Regions from separate parts of the Streptomyces sp. GD-15H genome, predicted to be linked through region 1. Evidence: predicted binding sites of a transcription regulator. Region 1 holds the regulator's gene; the other holds the start of a gene.

What was found. The regulator HrcA, encoded in region 1, represses chaperone genes, less so after heat shock. The targets are predictions, from matches to a motif close to TTNGCACTCNGNNNNNCNGAGTGCNAA.
Region 2: groL (chaperonin GroEL) is a predicted target of HrcA. The motif match lies at 1,682-1,708, and genes of this name have one in related genera.

What each region holds. Positions count from the first base shown of each region.
Region 1 is NZ_CP149447.1:5,837,681-5,841,816, forward strand. It holds gene WJ438_RS27495 (DUF3097 domain-containing protein) at 172-978, opposite strand; gene WJ438_RS27500 (MBL fold metallo-hydrolase) at 1,020-1,745, opposite strand; gene hrcA (heat-inducible transcriptional repressor HrcA) at 1,917-2,933, shown strand; gene dnaJ (molecular chaperone DnaJ) at 2,933-4,069, shown strand.
Region 2 is NZ_CP149447.1:4,737,946-4,742,081, forward strand. It holds gene thrC (threonine synthase) at 1-333, shown strand, start outside; gene WJ438_RS22475 (MoaD/ThiS family protein) at 458-733, shown strand; gene WJ438_RS22480 (cold-shock protein) at 1,164-1,367, shown strand; gene groL (chaperonin GroEL) at 1,872-3,494, shown strand; partial or broken gene WJ438_RS22490 (NADH:flavin oxidoreductase) at 3,766-4,136, shown strand, end outside.

The DNA of each region.
Region 1 (4,136 bases):
CCTACCCATTCCCCTCCGCAGGGGGCTGCGCCCCAGGCCCCCGCTGTCGGCCCGAAGGGCCTCGTCCTCAAACGCCGGAGGGGCTGGAATCAGCCCCTCCGGGGGCACCTCCCTGCTCGAAGAGCTCGGGGGAGTTCGAGGAACCGGGGCCCGGGACGAAAACCCATGGGGTCAGGACGGCGCCGTCACGAAGTCGATAAGTTCCTCCACCCTGCCCAGGAGCGCCGGCTCCAGGTCCTTGTACGAGCGCACCGAGCCGAGGATTCGCTGCCAGGCCTCCCCCGTGTGCGCCACACGCCAGCCCAGCGCCCGGCACACCCCCGTCTTCCAGTCGTGGCCGCGCGGCACCCGCGGCCACGACTCGATGCCCAGGGACGACGGCTTCACCGCCTCCCAGATGTCGATGTACGGGTGGCCCACCACCAGGGCGTGCTCGCTGGTGACCGACTCCGCGATGCGCCACTCCTTCGAGCCCGGCACCAGGTGGTCCACCAGTACGCCCAGCCGCGCGTCCGGGCCCGGCGCGAACGCGTCGACGAGCGACGGCAGGTCGTCGACGCCCTCCAGGTACTCCACGACCACGCCCTCGACGCGCAGGTCGTCGCCCCACACCTTCTCGACCAGTTCGGCGTCGTGGCGGCCCTCGACGTAGATGCGCCCGGCGCGCGCCACGCGCGCGCGTGCACCCGGGACGGCCACCGAACCGGACGCCGTACGGGTCGGCCGGGACGGCCCGGCGGCGGGCCGCACCAGCGTCACCGCGCGGCCCTCCAGCAGGAAGCCGCGCGGTTCCAGCGGGAAGACCCGGTGCTTGCCGAAACGGTCCTCCAGGGTCACCGTGCCCGCCTCGCAGCGGATCACCGCGCCGCAGAATCCGCTGCCGGGCTCCTCCACCACCAGACCGGGCTCGGCCGGCACCTCGGGGACGGGCCGGGGATTCTTCCACGGAGGGGTCAGGTCCGGAGAGTACTGGCGCATCCTGATGACGATAGGAGAAGCCGGCCCCGACCGGCCCACGATCAGTGCGACACGCCGAAACGAGCCGCGAGAGCGTCGCGCTGGGCCCGTACGAACGCCGCGTCCACCACCGCTCCGTGACCGGGCACGTACACCGCGTCCTCGCCGCCCAGGGCCAGCAGCCGGTCCAGGGCGTCCGGCCACCGCGACGGGACGGCGTCGGGGCCCGCCTGCGGATCGCCGGACTCCTCCACCAGGTCGCCGCAGAACACCACCTCCGGGTCGCCGGGCACCAGCACCGCGAGATCGTGCGCCGTGTGCCCGGGACCCACGTTCGCCAGCAGCGCCTGCCTGCCGCCGCCCAGATCGAGCGTCCACTCGCCGGACACCGTGTGCCGGGGACGGACCAGCGCGTCCACGGCCTCCTCCGCCGCCCGCGCGTCCAGGCCCTCGCGTTCCGCGTCCGCGCGCAGCTCCTCGTGCCCCCGCGCCAGCGCCGTGTCCAGGCCCACCGCGCCGAACACCTCCGCGCCCGCGAACACCGCCGCCCCGAGGACATGGTCGAAATGGGGGTGGGTGAGCGCGAGATGCGTCACACGCGCCCCGGTGAGCGCCTGCGCCTCGGTCCGCAACCGAGCGCCCTCGCGCAGGGACGAACCGGCGTCCACGAGCAGCACCGCGTCCGCGCCCACGACGAGCCCCGCCGTGCAGTCCCACACCGGCAACCGGCACCGGCCCACGCCGGCGGCCAGTCGCTCCCACCCCGATCCTTCCCAAGTCACCGTCATACCGCGACGCTAACGGGAACCGCGCCTCCCGGCGCGACGGCGCGGGACCGGCCTTGCCGGGGGTGTACCCACCGGCCGTACACTGGGCGGGGGAGTACTGGCACTCGCGTGCGAAGAGTGCCAAGGCATCCAGGGAACGGACCGGACGGAAGGCTCTTGGAGGTGTGCGCCGTGCTCAGTGAACGCAGGCTCCAGGTGCTGCGCGCCATCGTCCAGGACTACGTCGGCACCGAGGAGCCCGTCGGCTCCAAGGCCCTCACCGAGCGGCACAACCTGGGCGTCTCCCCGGCCACCGTGCGCAACGACATGGCGGCCCTGGAGGATGAGGGGTTCATCGCCCAGCCGCACACCAGCGCCGGGCGCATCCCCACCGACAAGGGCTACCGGCTCTTCGTGGACAAGCTCGCCGGCGTCAAGCCGATGACGGCGCCCGAGCGGCGCGCCATCCAGAACTTCCTCGAGGGCGCCGTCGACCTCGACGACGTCGTGGCCCGTACGGTGCGGCTGCTCGCGCAGCTGACCCGGCAGGTCGCCGTCGTGCAGTACCCGTCGCTGACCCGCTCGACCGTGCGGCACGTGGAGCTGCTCCCGATGGCGCCCGCGCGCGCCATGCTGGTGCTGATCACGGACACCGGGCGGGTCGAGCAGCGCATGATCGACTGCCCGGCGCCGGTCGGCGAGGCGACCCTGGGGGACCTGCGGGCGCGGCTCAACAGCCGTGTCGCGGGCCGCCGTTTCACCGATGTACCGTCTCTCGTCGAGGACCTCCCCGAGGCGTTCGACCCCGAGGAGCGCGGTACGGTCTCGACCGTGCTCTCCACCCTCCTGGAGACACTCGTCGAGGACAACGAGGAGCGGCTGATGATCGGCGGTACCGCCAATCTGACCCGCTTCGGACATGACTTCCCCCTTGTGATCCGGCCCGTACTGGAGGCACTCGAGGAGCAGGTCGTGCTTCTCAAGCTGCTGGGCGAGGCGAAGGATCCGGGCGTGACCGTGCGTATCGGTCATGAGAACGCCCACGAGGGACTCAACTCCACCTCCGTGGTGTCGGTGGGCTACGGTTCGGGCGGCGAGGCTGTTGCCAAGCTCGGCGTGGTCGGTCCGACCCGCATGGATTACCCGGGAACGATGGGAGCGGTACGCGCAGTGGCACGGTACGTCGGACAGATCCTGGCGGAGTCGTAGTGGCCACGGACTACTACGCCGTACTCGGCGTGCGCCGCGACGCGTCGCAGGAGGAGATCAAAAAGGCCTTCCGGCGGCTCGCCCGCGAGCTGCATCCGGACGTCAACCCGGATCCGAAGACCCACGAGCGTTTCAAGGAGATCAACGCCGCCTACGAGGTGTTGTCGGACCCGCAGAAGAAGCAGGTCTACGACCTCGGCGGCGACCCGCTCCAGCAGGCCGGGGCCGGCGGCGCGGGCGGCTTCGGCACGGGCGGCTTCGGGAACTTCTCCGACATCATGGACGCGTTCTTCGGCACGGCGTCGCAGCGCGGTCCGCGCTCGCGCACCCGCCGCGGCCAGGACGCGATGATCCGGATCGAGGTCGAGCTGGACGAGGCCGCGTTCGGCACGACCAAGGACATCCAGGTCGACACGGCGATCGTGTGCACCACGTGCAGCGGTGAGGGCGCCGCGCCGGGGACCACCGCGCAGACCTGTGACATGTGCCGCGGCCGCGGTGAGGTCTCGCAGGTCACCCGGTCCTTCCTGGGCCAGGTCATGACCTCGCGCCCCTGCCCGCAGTGCCAGGGCTTCGGCACCGTCGTCCCGAACCCGTGCCCGGAGTGCGCGGGCGACGGACGCATCCGCTCCCGCCGCACCCTGACCGTGAAGATCCCGGCCGGTGTCGACAACGGCACCCGGATCCAGCTGGCCGGCGAGGGCGAGGTCGGCCCCGGCGGCGGTCCCGCCGGCGACCTGTACGTCGAGATCCACGAGCTGCCGCACAGCACCTTCCAGCGGCGCGGCGACGACCTGCACTGCACGGTCACCCTCCCGATGACGGCGGCCGCCCTCGGTACCAAAGTGCCGCTGGAGACGCTGGACGGCATGGAGGAGGTCGACATCCGGCCCGGCACCCAGTCCGGCCAGTCGATCCCGCTGCACGGCCGGGGCGTCACACATCTGCGCGGCGGCGGCCGGGGCGACCTCATCGTGCACGTCGAGGTGCAGACCCCGAGCAAGCTCGACCCCGAACAGGAACGCCTGCTGCGCGAACTCGCCAAACTCCGCGGCGAGGAACGTCCGCTGGGCCAGTTCCAGCCGGGGCAGCAGGGGCTCTTCTCCCGGTTGAAGGACGCCTTCAACGGGCGCTGACGGGTGCTTTCCGCGGGGGCCGGAAGCCGCCCCCGCGGTGCTCCGGAAACGGCCTGCGCCAAGAGCG
Region 2 (4,136 bases), 1.1 Mb from region 1:
TCGCTCGCCATCGGCAACCCGGCCGACGGCCCGTACGTCCTGGACATCGCACGCCGCACCGGCGGCGCGGTGGAGGACGTGACGGACGACCAGGTCGTGGACGCCATCCGGCTGCTCGCCCGGACCGAGGGCATCTTCGCCGAGACCGCGGGCGGTGTGACCGTCGGCGTCACGAAGAAGCTGATCGAGAACGGCGTCCTGGACCCCGCCCTGACCACCGTCGTACTCAACACCGGCGACGGTCTGAAGACCCTGGACGCGGTGGCCGACACCGGCCTCACCGCCACCATCCGTCCGAACCTGGAGTCGTTCCGAGAGGCCGGCCTCGCCTGACCTTCTCCTCGGATCCCCGAGAAGGCCGGCGGGCGCCCGCCGGGCTTCCTGCTTCACAGGCCGAAACCGCGGACCCGGCGGCCGACACATAGAGTGTTTTCATCGTTACTGGAGGTCAAGTCGCATGAGCGTGACCGTTCGCATCCCCACCATCCTGCGCACCTACACCGGCGGCAGGGCCGAGGTGAACGCCGAGGGGGCGACCCTCGGCGACGTCATCGCCGACCTGGAGAAGAACCACACCGGGATCTCCGCCCGGGTCCTGGACGACCAGGGCAAGCTGCGCCGTTTCGTCAACGTCTACGTCAACGACGACGACGTCCGCTTCGCGCAGGGCCTGGAGACGGGGACCCCGGACGGCGCGGGTGTGTCGATCATCCCGGCCGTCGCCGGCGGCTGACCCTTACCCTCGGTAATCGTCATTACCGAGAGCTCGCCGTATTGCCCCCTCCGTGAGAGAAGCGGAGGGGGCAATTCCATGGGGTTGAGCACGGTAGAGTTGGGGAACGCGGTCCCGAATCCCCGTTCTGGAACCGTCAATTCCTGCCGCACGCCCGACTGGATGTAGCCAAAGTCTGGGCCCCGTCTGCGGCATTTGCGAGTCTTGTCTGGCCTGACTTGCCCTGAAATCAGGCGAATTCCCGTCACATTCCGGACCGGCGACGTCCAGATTTCTCGTCCGATTGACCTGTTGCAGAGGGCAGTTGGGCAGATACATTCGGCCGCGGTCGACGCGTTCCGGCGCACACCCCCAACCGTTAGGGGGTGAGGTCTGACCCGGATCCGCGAAGTGTGGATCTGTGCAAGGGCCAGTAATAGGGGAGTTAGGCATGGCTCAGGGCACCGTCAAGTGGTTCAACGCGGAGAAGGGATACGGCTTCATCGCGGTCGACGGTGGTGCGGATGTTTTCGTCCACTACAGCGCGATCCAGATGGACGGCTACCGCACCCTTGAAGAGGGCCAGCGGGTCGAGTTCGAGATCTCGCAGGGCCAGAAGGGCCCGCAGGCCGACATGGTTCGCGTCACCGCCTGAACGCGCTACCAACCGCAAGAATTTCCTGCTGACGAAGAGCCCGCACACCTCCGGGGTGCGGGCTCTTCGCCGTGCCCGGGCCCGGGTGGTGACCGGCGCCCAGGGGTGTTCGCGCGCGGCTGACTCCTCCCGGCGATCCCCGGCGGCGCATACTCCCACCCGTCACCCGACCACCACCCCTCATCGGTCCCGCTTCGCGGGAGCGCCCTTGAACCGTCACCCGACCACCACCCCTCATCGATCCCGCTTCGCGGGAGCGCCCTTGAACCGTCACCCGACCACCACCCCTCATCGATCCCGCTTCGCGGGAGCGCCTTGCACTCGAGGGGGTCGAGTGCTAATCATTGGCGTTAGCACTCTGAAGGTGAGAGTGACAACGTAAGGACCGGGTCGGTGAGGCCCGCAGGCCGGTGGGGCAAGGAACCACCGGGTCTGTGAGCCGTCCGTCGCGGGCGCGGGCGCGGTCCGAAGTAATCACCCCCAGTCCTGGAGGGACCACTTCACATGGCCAAGATCATCGCGTTCGACGAGGAGGCGCGGCGCGGCCTCGAGCGCGGCATGAACCAGCTCGCGGACGCCGTCAAGGTGACGCTCGGCCCCAAGGGCCGCAACGTCGTCCTCGAGAAGAAGTGGGGCGCCCCCACGATCACCAACGATGGTGTGTCCATCGCCAAGGAGATCGAGCTCGAGGACCCGTACGAGAAGATCGGCGCCGAGCTGGTCAAGGAAGTCGCCAAGAAGACGGACGACGTCGCCGGTGACGGCACGACCACCGCGACCGTGCTCGCCCAGGCCCTGGTCAGGGAGGGCCTGCGCAACGTCGCCGCCGGCGCCAACCCGATGGCCCTCAAGCGCGGCATCGAGAAGGCCGTCGAGGCCGTCTCCGGTGCCCTGCTGGAGCAGGCCAAGGACGTCGAGACCAAGGAGCAGATCGCCTCCACGGCCTCCATCTCCGCCGCCGACACCCAGATCGGCGAGCTCATCGCCGAGGCCATGGACAAGGTCGGCAAGGAAGGCGTCATCACCGTCGAGGAGTCCCAGACCTTCGGTCTGGAGCTGGAGCTCACCGAGGGGATGCGCTTCGACAAGGGCTACATCTCGGCGTACTTCGCCACCGACATGGAGCGGATGGAGGCGTCGCTCGACGACCCGTACATCCTGATCGCCAACTCCAAGATCGGCAACGTCAAGGACCTGCTGCCGCTCCTGGAGAAGGTCATGCAGTCGGGCAAGCCGCTGCTGATCATCGCCGAGGACGTCGAGGGCGAGGCCCTGTCGACCCTGGTCGTCAACAAGATCCGCGGCACCTTCAAGTCCGTCGCCGTCAAGGCCCCGGGCTTCGGCGACCGCCGCAAGGCCATGCTCGGCGACATCGCCATCCTCACGGGCGGCGAGGTCATCTCCGAGGAGGTCGGCCTCAAGCTGGAGAACGCCACGCTCGACCTCCTGGGCAAGGCCCGCAAGGTCGTCATCACCAAGGACGAGACCACCATCGTCGACGGTGCCGGCTCGACCGACCAGGTCCAGGGCCGGGTGAACCAGATCCGCGCCGAGATCGAGAACAGCGACTCGGACTACGACCGCGAGAAGCTGCAGGAGCGCCTGGCGAAGCTCGCCGGCGGTGTCGCGGTCATCAAGGCCGGTGCCGCCACCGAGGTGGAGCTCAAGGAGCGCAAGCACCGCATCGAGGACGCCGTGCGCAACGCGAAGGCGGCCGTCGAGGAGGGCATCGTCGCCGGTGGCGGCGTGGCCCTGCTCCAGGCCGCCCAGGTGTTCGAGAAGCTGGAGCTCGAGGGTGACGAGGCGACCGGCGCCAACGCCGTGAAGATCGCGCTCGAGGCCCCGCTGAAGCAGATCGCCGTCAACGCCGGCCTCGAGGGCGGCGTCGTGGTGGAGAAGGTGCGCAACCTGACCCCGGGTCACGGGCTGGACGCCGCGACCGGCGACTACGTCGACCTGATCAAGGAAGGCATCATCGACCCGGCCAAGGTGACGCGCTCCGCGCTGCAGAACGCCGCGTCGATCGCCGCGCTGTTCCTCACCACCGAGGCCGTCATCGCCGACAAGCCGGAGAAGGCCGCCGCGGCCGCTCCGGGCGGCATGCCGGGCGGTGACATGGACTTCTGAGCCTGACTCACCTCAGGTTCGGACCCGGTCCGTCAGTACCGAGGGCGGCACCCCCTGTTTCCGGCAGGGGGTGCCGCCCTCGGGCGTTTCCGGAAGCGGGCTCGGCCGGCGGCCCGATCGGGGGCAGACCGGCCTGAGGGCGGGGTGTGGCCGGGGTCACAGGCGGGCCCGGTGGGCGGGTGGAATGCCTTGCGGCTCCTGCTGGTTGCCGCTGGAGTGCGATTGATGCACGCGCACATACTGACTGGTATATCCAGCGAGGAGCCCCCGCATGACCGTCACTGCTTCCACGGCCGCCGCCCGAGCCTCGGCGATTCTGTCCCGGCCGGTCTCGATCAACGGCCTGACCGTGCCGAACCGCATCGCGATGGCGCCGATGACCCGGATGTTCTCACCGGGCGGTGTGCCCGGTGAGGACGTGGTGTCGTACTACTCCCGGCGGGCCGCCGCCGGTGTCGGACTGATCGTCACCGAGGGCACCTACGTGGGCCACGAGTCGGCCGGACAGAGCGACCGGGTGCCGCGCTTCCACGGCGAGGAGCAGCTGGCCGGCTGGGCGAAGGTCGCCGACGCGGTGCACGCGGCGGGCGGCACGATCGTGCCGCAGCTGTGGCACATCGGCATGGTCCGCAAGCAGGGGCA